Linked DNA regions of Mesorhizobium japonicum MAFF 303099. The protein of the gene in region 1 binds, or shares a complex with, the protein of each later gene. Links are inferred from orthologs where the notes say so. Each region holds a gene or a part of one and is shown in the gene's direction. Other genes may lie near its edges.

Region 1 (7,712 bases):
TCGCCCTCGGCGCCGTCGACCGTCCGGATGATCGGCCCGACATCCGTAATCTTGATATCCTCGCGCGCCTCGATGTTCGGCGCGCCTTCGCTAAAGCGGATCTTGATCTTGAGATCTGCGAAGTCCTCCACGATCGAGGCGACGTCCACCATCAGCCGATAATCATTGCACATGGGTCACCCGTCTCTTGGCGTTGCCCGGCAATCATGTTCCGGCTATGTTCATTTTACCATGCGCGCAAGAGTTTTCGCTGAACGCCGCGTCATCATAAGGCGCTATGGCGACGATGTTGAGATGCTTGAGTTGCCGTGGGGACTTCAGCCAAGGAACCAGGCGGACGCCCTTTCACGGTCGTGCGTGCGGAGGAGCGCACGTTTCCGAGCCATCGCTGCCTGGTACCGGCGTCCGAATTCCGGTATCGCAGCCAGGGAAAGAACGACAGCTTTCGCCTTGGAAGCGGTGATTGGTTCTATTTCGTCGGCATCTGGCGGCCGGCGACGCGCGATTGGCCGGAAGCCTACGCAATCCTCACGATCCAGGCCTATGACGACATTTCCCCCTATCATGACCGTCAGATGGTTGTGCTGCGCCGGGACGAGCGCTCGGTTTGGCTCGACATGACGCATCCTGAACACGAAGTCCTTCGCCCCCTTCCAGGAGCAAGTCTTGCGATTTCGCATCTGCGCCAGGCTCGCAAACAGGCTGAATTTGCGATCTGAAGATTGTAGGATCTTTCAATACGAGGCTTAGACCCTGGTGAAATGATATTGCAGGCAAATGGTCCCTGAACGCGGCGCCGACCCTCGCAAGATCATCCATGTCGACATGGATGCATTCTATGCGTCGGTCGAACAGCGCGACAATCCAGAACTGCGCGGCAAGCCGCTTGCCGTCGGCGGCGCCGCCGCCCGCGGCGTGGTTGCTGCCGCAAGTTACGAGGCCCGAGCCTTTGGTGTTCGCTCCGCGATGCCTTCGGTCACGGCAAAGCGCAAATGCCCCGAACTGATCTTCGTGCCGCCCCGATTCGACGTCTACCGGGCGGTCTCGGCTCAGATCCGAGACGTGTTCGCCGAACACACCGATCTCATCGAGCCGCTCTCGCTTGACGAGGCCTATCTCGACGTGACGCAGAACCGGCTCAACATTTCGTCTGCCACGACGATCGCCGAGATGATCAGGGCGAAGATCCTGGAGGTGACCGGTCTCACCGCTTCCGCGGGCATTTCGTACAACAAATTTCTCGCCAAGATGGCGTCCGACCAGAACAAGCCGAACGGCCAGTTCGTCATCACGCCACGCCACGGGCCGGCCTTCGTGGAAACCTTGCCGGTCAACAAATTTCATGGTGTCGGTCCTGCGACAGCCGCGAAGATGGAGGCGCTCGGCATTGAGACCGGCGCTGATCTCAAGGAAAGGTCCCTTTCCTTCCTGCAGCAGCATTTTGGAAAGTCGGGGCTCTGGTACTATCAGATCGCGCGCGCCATCGACGAACGTGCGGTCGATCCGGATCGGCCACGCAAATCGATCGGCGCCGAGGACACGTTCGCAGCCGACATCGTCGATCTCGAAACATCGCTCGCCGAACTCAAGCCGCTGGTGGCCAAAGTGTGGGGATACTGTGAGGGCAAAGGCATCCGGGGCCGGACCGTCACGCTGAAGATCAAATTTGCCGACTTCCAGCAGATCACGCGCAGCCGGACTGTGGCGGTGCCGATCGAACTTTCCGACTTCGAGCATCTCGCAGCCGATCTCCTTGGATCGGTGTTTCCGGTGCGGAAGGGAATCCGCCTGTTGGGCGTGACGCTTTCGTCGCTGGGCGACGTGTTGCCGCCGGATCAGCGGCAGTTGCGGTTCGAACTCTAGGTATCTCCACGGCCGGGGGAAAAACCAACCGCAGGCTCTCAGTGTCAACGCGCATGCGGATCGATTTCGCGAACGATCTGTGAGGCTTCTCCGTCATACTCGTCGGCCGGCACGACGGTGAGCGACCCGTCGCCGGCCCGGAAGATGATGATGCTGACCATCAGGGTCGTTGCGAGACTGAAGGCGAAGGCATTTGCTTCTGCGAGAGACATCGTCCTGGCTCCTGTTTGGAAGCGGGGATCGATCCCCGCGTGACAGGCGCCCGACGAGGCTGGCCAAAAGGCTGCAATCACCGCAGGGCGAAGCCAAAGTGGCGGCACGCTTTGCGTAGTCCGACCCTTCACGGGTTGATGGCGACAGGCCCTTTGACCAGACCAAGGATTTGCGCCAAGAACGTGGGGATCGATCTATCCGTTGTTGTCAGGACCCTGAGGCATCGTGCGAGGCTCACTGCTCCGCCTGCGTCGCGGCCATGCCAGCAAGTACGCTGACCGAGCCTTTAGGTTCGAAGCGGCGATAGGCGACCCCAGTGACATCGGTCCGTCAGGCGACTGTCACGTCGCGCCAAAACGCATGACCGGGATGCCGAGCCTGCGCGCTTTGTCGGCAAGATTGTCCTGGATGCCGGTCCCTGGGAAATGAACCACGCCGATTGGCATCAGATCCAGCATCGCGTCATTTCGCTTGAAGGGTGCGGCCTTGGCGTGCCGGGTCCAGTCAGGCTTGAAGGCGACCTGCGGCACATTGCGGTGGTGAGCCCATTTCGCGGCGATCAGCTCGGCGCCCTTGGGTGAGCCGCCGTGAAGAAGGACCATATCGGGATGCTTGGCGTGCACCTGGTCGAGCTTGTCCCAAATCAGGCGGTGGTCATTGCAATGCAGTCCACCGGTGAAGGCGACTTTCGGGCCTTGGGGGAGAAATGCCTGGGTGTCGGCAGCCTTCTTGGCGGCAAGGAAGTCACGACTGTCGATCATTGCCGCCGTGAAATGACGGTGATTGACCCTAGAGCCTGAGCGCGGCCGCCAGATCGAATGGGTGTGGCGCTCGAAATGCTCGGCGGCCTGGTCGCGCATCAATTCGAACGCGTTGCGGCGTTCAAGCAGCGTCTGACCTTGGGCAATCAGTTGTTCGAGTTCGACAGACTTGACCTCGGACCCATCCTGTTCACGCTGCAGGCGCTGTTGGCCAAGTTCGTTTTCATCGAGTTCGCGTTCGATCCGCGCGGTCGCGCGATGGAACAGGTTGACCGTACCCCACAATAGTTCCTCGAGGTCGGGCTCAAGGCGTGTGTCGGCCATCGCCACCACGAGAGCATCGAAGATGTCGGCGATGCTGGCGGCGACGACACGTCCCTCGGGAAGCGGGCGCGGATCGGGTTCGTCCTCGAAGGGACGGTAGCCGTAGAGCTGAAGCTCCTGAAGGACGTGGTCGATGGGGGATGCGGGTTGCGGCTCGATATCGGTATCGTGCTCGGTGCTCATGGCGGCTTGCCTTCGCGGGATCGGCCGCGCCCATCGCGGCCTTCATGGCGACGAAGGCGATGGACGATCTGGACTTGCACCCGCAGCGTCAGCGCAGGGCCGCAACGAACGTGGAGGATGGCTGCGCCCGGCTATTTTGCCTCGCGATGGAAAGGCCCGAAGACGGGTCCCGCGCGGCTTGCCGTGAGGGATGGCAAGGGCCGCCGGAAAATAGCCGGGCGCAGCCATTGCCTGTCCGGACCGCCGGCGCCCGATCGCCCTCTGGAAGGCCGTGGACCGGCCTCGAACGAGCGCAGGTCCGCATGCGCAGCCGTGCCACGCAGCTGGCACGCCCGCTTCCTCCCTTTCCGGTCAGGCCCTCAGCGTCATGAAGCGAGCGACGTCTTGCGGCGCGATCTGTACCCGCAGGATCGCCCTCAGGGCATCGGGACCGAGCAGACGCAAATCCTCGTTGAAGTCGCCGAGCCGTGGCGTCAGGACCATCGCCTCGATGCCGGCCGCGTTGGTGCGTTCAATCAGGGTTGCCACTGCTGCGTCGCCTGCCGGATCATTGTCGCGGGCGATGTAGAGCCGCCGCAATGTGTCAGGGAACAGAATTGCGGACAGATGCGCCGCCGACAGCGCCGCAAGTGCTGGCATGGTTGGCAGGACAGAGCGTTGCGAAAGCATGGTCTCGATGCCTTCGCCGGCGGCCATGACATCACGACAGCAGCCGAAGCGGACAGCGTGACCGAGCAGTTCGCCCATGGCTCGTCTCGGCGTGTCGATCGGAGCACGGCCGAGATGTGCTTCGCTGAATCCGCCCGGATCGAGCCAGGTGCGGTGGGCGCCGGTGAGCTTGCCTTTGAGGTCGGTGACTGCCGCGATCATTGCCGGCCATGTTTCGGTCGGGCCGCTCTCTGGACGGTAGTAGCAGCGCGGATGAAACCGAAGGTCCCCGGTCTCATGCAAGGCTGTAATCGCGCGTCCGCGCAGATACGCCTCCACGAGCGTTCCTGATACCGGCTGCGACATGGAGACCAGCCGCCGCGCCGCTTCGGGAGAGCCGCCGGCAGCGGGAACGGCTTGCTCCCACTGGTCCTTTGGTTCGTTCGTCGTCAGGGGCATGGACAGAAAGCTGCGCGCCTCGTTGCAGACGTCCTTGAAATCGACAAGGCCAAGCGATTCCCGAATGACATCCAGCAGGTCGCCATGCTCACCGGTGGCGGCGTCAGTCCATTTCCCGGCGGCGCCCTTGCCGGAATCCGATCCCTTGAGACGAACAAACATCGAGCGTCCCGGCGCATTGCGGGCGTCGCCAACCAGCCAGTAGCGGCCCTCACGGCGTCCGTTGGAAAGGTAGCGGCGGCAGACCGCCTCCGCCCGATGGGCGAGACGGCTTGCTAGTTCCGATGCATCGCAAGGCGACATCAGGTGGCCTCCTTCTCGCTGATGCGGTGTATGGGATACCGCTCGATGACCTTGGCGAGCACCGCAGGTCCACTCGCGTCCGCAGGCACGAACATCCGCAGCTTCCAGGAGATGATCTCGTGGAAAAGCCCGTAGGCCGTCAGCCGCTCGCGCATGCTATCGGTGAAGCCCGACAGCTCGATGCGATTGGCGCCCATGACACGAACGCGGCGCAGATGAAGTCCCTCGGCGAGGTCGAGCATCGTTCGTCCGTCCGCAAGGGCGTTGAAGGCATCTCGTGCCGTAAGGGTGCTGACGCCGGTTGCGAGCGCGCCGGCGGCCCATGCGGCCGAAACCCTGCGTCCGATGATGCGCTCCCCCTCGTCGGTCTGGAGCCGATAGACCCGGCTCGATTCGTTTGGTAGTCGCTTCCAGATCGGCAACAGCAGCCCCGCGACGATGTGGATGGTCGAGTCCGAGAATGCCGGGACGCCCGCGACCTCCGCACTCCAGGCGGCGGCGAAAGTCTCCCGATCAGCCTGCTGCCAATGACTGTCCCCCATCATACGCAGGGAGGCATGGTGTTGCTCCATCGGCCGGATCAACCTGACCCGCCGTTCGATTTCGCCATCATCGAGCATGAACGACGGCGCGGGGACCTGCAGGGCAGCACGCCCTGAGCGTTCGTTGACCAGCAGGATGGCGCGCTGGTCGTCGAGCTGGGCGACAGCTTCCTCGACAGGCACGGGTCGGTTGCTCTGGCGCTGATCGATGGTGAGGAGCTGCGTTTCGGCGCCCGTGCCCGGATGGGTGTAGATCGCCCGCCGATCGGTGACGACAAAGCTCTCCGCTCGCAGCGTTTCGAGCCCAACATCATAAACCCCAGCCGCGATGGCGCCTTGCACCCTGGCTGTGAGCAACTGGTCGAAAGCCGCGAACAGGATGTCCTGCAGTTCGATGGTAAGCGCCAGCAGGCGATTGAGGAAAGTGGTGACCGGCGGCAACTCGTCCTTGATGCCGTTCTCGTCCGTCAGCGTCAGCCCTGTGGTCTGCTCGAACAGCTTGAGTGAGCAGCCCTCCACCTTGCCGCGGACGATCAGCAGATAAAGCTGGCGCAGCGCATCGCGCGCATAATGCGATTCCAGATTGTCCTCCGGCCGGAACAGGCCCTGCCCGCCGGTCTGGCGCTGGCCTCGCGTGATCGCGCCCAGCGTATCGAGACGCCGGGCAATCGTGGAGAGGAAGCGTTTCTCGGCTTTCACATTGGTGGCGATCGGCCGGAACAGCGGCGGCTGCGCCTGGTTGGTCCGATGCGTGCGGCCAAGCCCCTGGATGGCGGTATCGGCCTTCCAGCCAGGCTCAAGAAGATAGTGGACGCGCAGACGTGTGTTCCGTGCCGAAAGCTCCGCATGGTAGCTTCGGCCGGTCCCGCCGGCCTCGCTGAACACCAGGATGCGCTTGACGTCATCCATGAAGGCCTGCGTCTCGGCGAGATTGGCCGAGGCTGCGCGGCCCTCGACCATCAGGCGTTCGCCCTTCCTGACGATGCGTCGCGACCGACCCGTCACCTCCGCGACCATGTCGGTGCCGAAGAGCTGGACGATCTGGTCGAGCGCCCCAGGAACCGGTGGCAAGCTCGCCAGCTTCTCAATCAGCGCCGTGCGGCGCGCGAGCGCCTCGCGGCTTTCAACGGGCTGGCCGTCGCGAAACACCGGCCTCGACGACAGGTTCCCTTCCGAATCCGTAAAGGGCTCGTAGAGTTGAACTGGAAAGGAATGCTCGAGGTAATCGAGCACATATTCGCGCGGCGTGATGTCGACGCGGACATCGTTCCATTCCTGCGTCGGCACCTCCGCCAGCCGGCGTTCCATCAGCGCCTCGCCGGTGGAGACGATCTGAATAACGCTCGAATGCCCGGACTGGAGATCCTGCTCGATCGAGCGGATCAGCGTCGGCGTCTTCATCGACGTCAGCAGGTGACCGAAGAAGCGCTGCTTGGCGCTTTCGAAGGCCGAGCGCGCGGCGGACTTGGCCTGGCGGTTCAACGTGCCGCTGTCGCCGGTGATGTTGGCGGCCCGCATGGCCGCGTCGAGATGATTGTGAATGACGGCGAAGGCGCCCGCGTAGGCATCGTAGATGCGCCGCTGCTCAAGCGTCAGTTCATGCTCAACCAGTTCATATTCGACGCCGTCGAAGGAGAGCGAGCGTGCCGTGTAGAGGCCGAGCGCGCGAAGGTCCCGGGCGAGCACCTCCATTGCCGCCACGCCACCCGCCTCTATCGCCTCGACGAACTCCGCTCGGGTCGAGAACGGGAAGTCCTCGCTACCCCAGAGGCCAAGCCTCTGGGCGTAGGCCAGATTGGCGACGGTGGTCGCGCCGGTGGCGGAGACATAGACGACACGGGCGCCAGGCAACGCATGTTGCAGGCGCAAGCCGGCGCGACCTTGCTGTGAGGGCGCGACGTCGCCACGTTCTCCCTTGCCGCCGCCGGCATTCTGCATGGCGTGCGCCTCGTCGAATATGAGCACTCCGTCGAAATCCGAGCCCAACCATTCGACGATCTGCCTGACGCGCGAAACCTTCTCGCCACGGTCGTCGGAGCGTAGCGTGGCATAGGTTGTAAACAGGATGCCTTCTGGAAGCGTGACGGGATGTCCCTGCGGGAAGCGTGAGAGCGGCGTGACCAGCAGACGCTCCGTGCCGAGCGCGGCCCAGTCGCGCTGCGCGTCCTCAAGCAGCTTGTCTGATTTGGAAATCCACACGGCCTTGCGCCGGCCTTGCAGCCAGTTGTCGAGCACAATGCTCGCCGACTGCCGGCCCTTGCCGACGCCGGTTCCGTCGCCGATGAAGAAGCCACGCCGGAAGCGCACCGCTGTTGGCGCCTCCTCGGGTGCTGCGGTGACAAGATCGAGCGTGTGGTCGACTGACCACGATCCGGTGAGAAACCCGCAATGGGCCTCGCCGGCCAGGATCACCGTT
Region 2 (5,535 bases), on another replicon or contig:
CCGATTTCTCGCTGCCCTCGGTGATGATGGCGAAGGAAGCCGTCAACCGTTCCTATGAGACGACGCTGACCGAGGGATTGCGGTTCGAACGTCGTCTGTTCCACTCGCTTTTCGCGCTCGAAGACCAGAAGGAAGGCATGGCGGCCTTCGCCGAAAAGCGGAAGCCGAATTTCGCCAATCGGTAGAGCCTTGCCCGCCCGCGACGGAAACCCTGTGGCGCGGGCCAAAAAGAACGCCAGGCAGCGTTGACGCGCCGGAAAAGCTGAACTATAAGCCGCACCAACCGAGGCGGCCCTGTGGCTGCCCGTTTGTTTTTTGCGTCCTGCGGCATGCCGCGTGCGCCGACCAGATCAGAAGAGAGGCATCATGGCCAACACATCCTCGGCCAAAAAGGCAACGCGCAAGATCGCCCGCCGAGCGGCGATCAACAAGAACCGCCGCTCGCGCGTGCGCACCTATGTCCGCCAGGTCGAGGAGGCGCTCGCTTCCGGCGACAAGGCTGCCGCGCAGGCCGCCTTCAAGGCCGCCGAGCCGGAGTTGATGCGTGCCGCGACCAAGGGCGTCATCCACAAGAACACTGCGTCCCGCAAGGTGTCGCGCCTGGCCGCACGGCTCAAGGTGCTGTCGGCCTAACATCGCTATACAGACTAGCTTGTCTAAAACCCGGCCGATCGCGCCGGGTTTTTTTCGTTTGCCGGCAAGTACTTAAAAAGAATGCTCGGAAACGGCACCCAAGGCGGATCCCAAGCTTCCAAATGCTTTGCCGGCACATACATGCCTACTGATGGTTGATATGCTTAAAAAGTGTCGCCTCGGAAGTTCCTGACTATCAGAAATAAGCTATATTTTTCAGATACTTACCCATGGTCATCCACAGCCTGTCCACAGCACCCCAGGGGGACGGGAGGACAACTGGCTGTCAAGCGAATTATTTCAGAATATTTCGTATCGGCCCGGCTTTTTCATATTCGCCGGAAAAGGGTTTGAATCACAATGGCTTTGTCAAAATATACCGCTGCAGCATGGCGCCCGAAGGCGCCGGAGGTAACCAGATTCCTTAAAAATCCGTTAGACGTGGCCTTGCCCTATCCACAACGATTTCGGTAATGTCGATCCATCGAAAGGGACGGGCCGCTGGCCCTAACCCAGCCTGACGCAGCCAGCTTAAATTGGCGGGATTTGCGACGCGGATCAAGTCCGCGGACGGCTTTGGTTTGCTCTTTTTCGATACGGTAGGGGACTGGCGTAACGAGACATGGCAGGTTGACAGCGCGCCGGCGTTTTTCGCCGGACGATGTCGTATTGCCCTGACATACCCAACGCGGACTGGCTTCCATGGGCCGGCACCGGTTCCCTCCGGATAGTGGCGACGTCCATTGCCTGCGGCGGCAAAGGGCATCGTAGCGAAGACAAAGTCGCTGGAAACAAGGATGCAGGAGGCGCATCCCCAGCGAAAAAACAGGTACTAGAAAGACAAGGAACTCGATCATGCAGAGCGGCATCGAAAGGGAGCTTACGGGCGACCTCCCATTTCCTGGAACTTTGATCGGAGCAAACGAGATGGCGGTCTCCAGCGACGCGGAACAGAAGTTCGACCGGGTCAAGACCCAGTTGAAGGCGCGTCTGGGAGCTGAAGTCTATTCGAGCTGGTTCGGCCGCATGAAGGTCGCGGAAGCGTCCAAGGGCATTGTCCGCATCTCGGTCCCCACCGCGTTCCTGCGCTCGTGGATCAATGGTCATTATCTCGACCTCATCTCCGAACTGTGGAAGCAGGAGGATGCCGATCTCCTCAAGATCGAGATCGTGGTGCGCACGGCCACCCGTCAGGGGCGCAGCCATGCCGAACCGGAGTTGGCGCCGGCGCGCAAGATGACACGCCAGACGCAGACGGCGCTGGCCGCCGGCACTGTAAGCCCCGGCAGGGTGGAACGGCCTCCCGTGCCGCGCCCGGGTGCGGCGGTCGAGAGCGAGTTCCGCCACAATGTGCTGGGGTCACCGCTTGATCCGCGCTACACGTTCGGCTCCTTCATCGAGGGGCCGTCGAACCGGGTGGCCTTCGCCGCCGCCAAGGCCGTGGCGGAATCGCAGTCGAGCGCCGTGCGCTTCAATCCGCTTTTCCTGCACGCGACCGTCGGGCTCGGCAAGACCCACCTCCTGCAGGCCATCGCGGCGGAATCGCTGAAGCAGAACCCGAAGTCCCGCGTCGTCTATCTCACCGCGGAGTATTTCATGTGGCGCTTCGCCACGGCGATCCGCGACAACAACGCGCTGACGCTCAAGGAGCAACTGCGCGACATCGACCTCCTGATCATCGACGACATGCAGTTCCTGCAGGGCAAGTCGATCCAGCATGAATTCTGCCATTTGATCAACATGCTGCTCGACAGCGCCAAGCAGGTCGTTGTCGCCGCCGACCGGCCGCCGTCCGAGCTGGAATCGCTCGAGCCGCGCGTCCGCTCGCGCCTCAATGGCGGCGTCGCGCTTGAAATGTCGGCGCCTGATTTCGCCATGCGCCTCGGCATGCTCAAACTGCGCCTGGCCACGGCCAGGATCGACGACGCATCGCTCGACATTTCCGACGAGATCCTCAATCACGTCGCCCGCACCGTGACCGGCAGCGGACGCGAACTGGAGGGCGCCTTCAATCAGCTGCTGTTCCGGCAGTCGTTCGAGCCGCAGATCACCATCGATCGTATCGACGAGATCCTCGGCCACATCTATCGCACCGGCGAGCCGAAGCGGGTCCGTATCGAGGATATCCAGCGCATCGTGGCGCGCCACTACAATGTGTCGAAGACCGAATTGCTGTCCAATCGGCGCACGCGCACCATCGTCAAGCCGAGGCAGGTCGCCATGTACCTGTCGAAGGTGATGACGCCGCGCTCCCTGCCCGAAATCGGACGGCGCTTCGGCGGCCGCGACCACACCACGGTTCTGCATGCCGTGCGCAAGATCGAGGACCTTTCCGGCAACGACAACACGCTGGCCCAGGAACTCGAGCTGTTGCGGCGGCTGATCAACGACCAGGCCTGACCGGTCCAGAACAGGCAAGCCGGAACTGCGCTAGAATTCAATGGCTTGCCTGCCCAGCGATGAGCCCGAAATGGGCTCGCGGTATCGGCCGGCGACGATCCGGATTCCGGATTCAGCACACCGGCTGGCGGTCTTCGCGGCGTTTATCCCCAGAAAGCCCGCGCAGCCGGCCCGAACCGGTGTCGCGGGCTTGCGTTTGCGGGCTTTTTCCTGTCAGTTTACGCAGATTCTGAGCCTGTTCAGACCTTTCGCGGGGCGCCGCCAGCCGGAGACCCGCTCATCCTTTCAAGCGAGCCTGTTTCGTCATGCGTGTTATCCTGGAACGGTCAAATCTCCTGAAGTCGCTCAACCACGTCCACCGTGTGGTCGAACGGCGCAACACGATACCGATCCTGTCCAATGTGCTGCTCAGCGCCGAAGGCGCCAGCCTGGAAATGAAGGCCACCGACCTCGACCTGGAGGTGACCGAAGCAACGCCCGCCAAGGTGGAGCGTGGCGGGGCGACGACGGTTCCCGCGCATCTGCTCTACGACATCGTGCGCAAGCTCTCGGACGGCGCCGAGGTGATGCTGAAGACGGACGAGGACGGCAACGCCATGACGGTGACGTCGGGCCGCTCGAGCTTCCGCCTGCAGTGCCTGCCGCAATCCGACTTCCCCGAACTTTCGGCCGGATCGTTCTCGCATATCTTCCGGCTCGACTCGGTTGCCCTGAAGGGTCTGATCGAGAAGACGCAGTTCGCCATTTCCACCGAGGAGACGCGCTACTATCTCAACGGCATTTACCTGCACACGCATGAAGTCGGCGGCAAGCTGAAGCTGCGCTCGGTGGCGACCGACGGCCACCGCCTGGCGCGCGCCGAAATCGACGCGCCGGCGGGTTCCGAAGGCATGCCGGGCATCATCATTCCGCGCAAGACGGTGAGCGAGCTGCAGAAACTGGTCGACGATCCGGATGTCGCCGTGACCACCGAACTGTCCGATACCAAGATCCGCTTCACCATCGGCAGCGTGGTCCTGACCTCGAAACTAATCGACGGCACCTTCCCCGATTATCAGCGGGTCATTCCGACCGGCAACGACAAGAAGCTGATCCTCGACCGCCAGAGCTTTGCCGCAGCGGTCGATCGCGTCTCGACCATTTCCTCCGAACGCGGCCGCGCGGTGAAGCTTTCGATCAGCGAAGGCCAGGTGACGCTTGCGGTCAACAACCCGGATTCCGGCAGCGCCACCGAGGAACTGGCGGCCGATTACTCGTCCGACCCGATCGAGATCGGCTTCAACGCCAAATATTTGCTGGATGTCGCCGCCCAGCTCACCGGTACGGAAGCCAAATTCATGCTGGCCGATGCCGGTTCGCCGACGCTGATCCACGACATGGCCGACGAGACCGCGCTTTACGTGCTGATGCCGATGCGGGTGTAGCCGGCGCTGCATCATCGATCCGGCTCTGCGACAGGACCGGCGGCAAGGACAATGGTTGCGGCACTTCTACAGGCGGATAGCGGTTGCCGGCACAGACTCATATAAGTAAGCTTACACTTACGAATTTCCGCAACTATGCGGCGCTGGCGATCGATCTCGCCCCGGGCGCCGTCGTGTTTTCCGGCGACAATGGCGCCGGCAAGACCAACCTCCTCGAAGCGATTTCCCTTCTGACGCCCGGGCGTGGCCTGCGCCGTGCCCCTTACGCCGATGTCGCGCGCGAAGGCGGCGATGGCGGCTTTGCGCTGCATGCCCGGCTCGACGGCCCCGACGGCCAGGTCGAGATCGGCACGGGCATTTCGGTTGGCGAGGGCGAAGGCGGCAGGCGGGTTCGCATCAACGGCGCGACCGCCCGATCGGCCGAAGACATGCTGGAATGGCTGCGCGTGGTGTGGCTGACGCCGGCCATGGATGCGCTGTTCACCGGACCGGCCGCGGATCGCCGGCGCTTTCTCGACCGACTGGTGCTGGCGATCGATCCCGGCCACGGCCAGCGTGCCCTCGACTACGAAAAGGCGATGCGTGGCCGTAATCGCCTGCTTACGGATGGGTCCCGGGATGATCGCTGGTTCGAGGCGATCGAGACGCAGATGGCCGAAACCGGCGTCGCCATTGCGGCGGCGCGCGCCGAACTGGTGCGCCTGCTCGCCGCCATGATCGACAGGCTGCCCGACACGGGACCGTTCCCGCAGGCCGACATCAGCCTTTCGGGCGATCTGGAAGCCGAGGTTTCCAGTGCGCCGGCGGTCGATGTCGAGGAGCGGTTCCGCCGCGCGCTCGCTGGTGGCCGTGATCGCGATCGCGCCGCGGGGCGAACGCTCGAAGGCCCGCACCGCTCCGATCTCCTGGTGCGGCATCGGCCCAAGGCGATGCCGGCCGAGCTTTGTTCGACCGGCGAGCAGAAGGCCTTGCTGGTCGGCATCGTGCTCTCGCACGCGCGGCTGACCGGCGAGATGTCCGGCATGACGCCGATACTGCTGCTCGACGAGATCGCCGCCCATCTCGACGGCGGGCGGCG

Evidence for each region. Proteins that work in one complex are often made in the same cells at the same time.
Region 2: the proteins of dinB (region 1) and dnaN are in contact, whole or in part, in a solved structure (PDB 1OK7), measured with the Escherichia coli proteins. The link is inferred for Mesorhizobium japonicum MAFF 303099 from one-to-one orthologs.

The regions. Positions count from the first base shown.
Region 1 is NC_002682.1:163,923-171,634, reverse strand. The notes cover bases 1-2,820. They hold dinB (DNA polymerase IV), read left to right. Parts: upstream 1-777; coding sequence 778-1,863; downstream 1,864-2,820. Other genes in these bases: MAFF_RS00880 (DUF2493 domain-containing protein), read right to left, coding at 2,418-2,820; MAFF_RS39885 (hypothetical protein), read right to left, coding at 1,908-2,075; MAFF_RS00895 (SOS response-associated peptidase family protein), read right to left, coding at 1-173. Outside these bases: more of MAFF_RS00880, read right to left, coding at 2,821-3,344; MAFF_RS00875 (DUF7146 domain-containing protein), read right to left, coding at 3,696-4,754; MAFF_RS00870 (bifunctional class I SAM-dependent methyltransferase/DEAD/DEAH box helicase), read right to left, coding at 4,754-7,712. UniProt on the Escherichia coli protein: Poorly processive, error-prone DNA polymerase involved in translesion repair and untargeted mutagenesis. Copies undamaged DNA at stalled replication forks, which arise in vivo from mismatched or misaligned primer ends.
Region 2 is NC_002678.2:4,474,896-4,480,430, reverse strand. What follows is about bases 2,519-5,397. They hold dnaN (DNA polymerase III subunit beta), read left to right. Parts: upstream 2,519-3,338; coding sequence 3,339-4,457; downstream 4,458-5,397. Other genes in these bases: recF (DNA replication/repair protein RecF), read left to right, coding at 4,541-5,397; dnaA (chromosomal replication initiator protein DnaA), read left to right, coding at 2,519-3,033. In the rest of the region: MAFF_RS22865 (enoyl-CoA hydratase), read left to right, coding at 1-185; rpsT (30S ribosomal protein S20), read left to right, coding at 367-633; more of dnaA, read left to right, coding at 1,489-2,518; more of recF, read left to right, coding at 5,398-5,535. UniProt on the Escherichia coli protein: Confers DNA tethering and processivity to DNA polymerases and other proteins. Acts as a clamp, forming a ring around DNA (a reaction catalyzed by the clamp-loading complex) which diffuses in an ATP-independent manner freely and bidirectionally along dsDNA.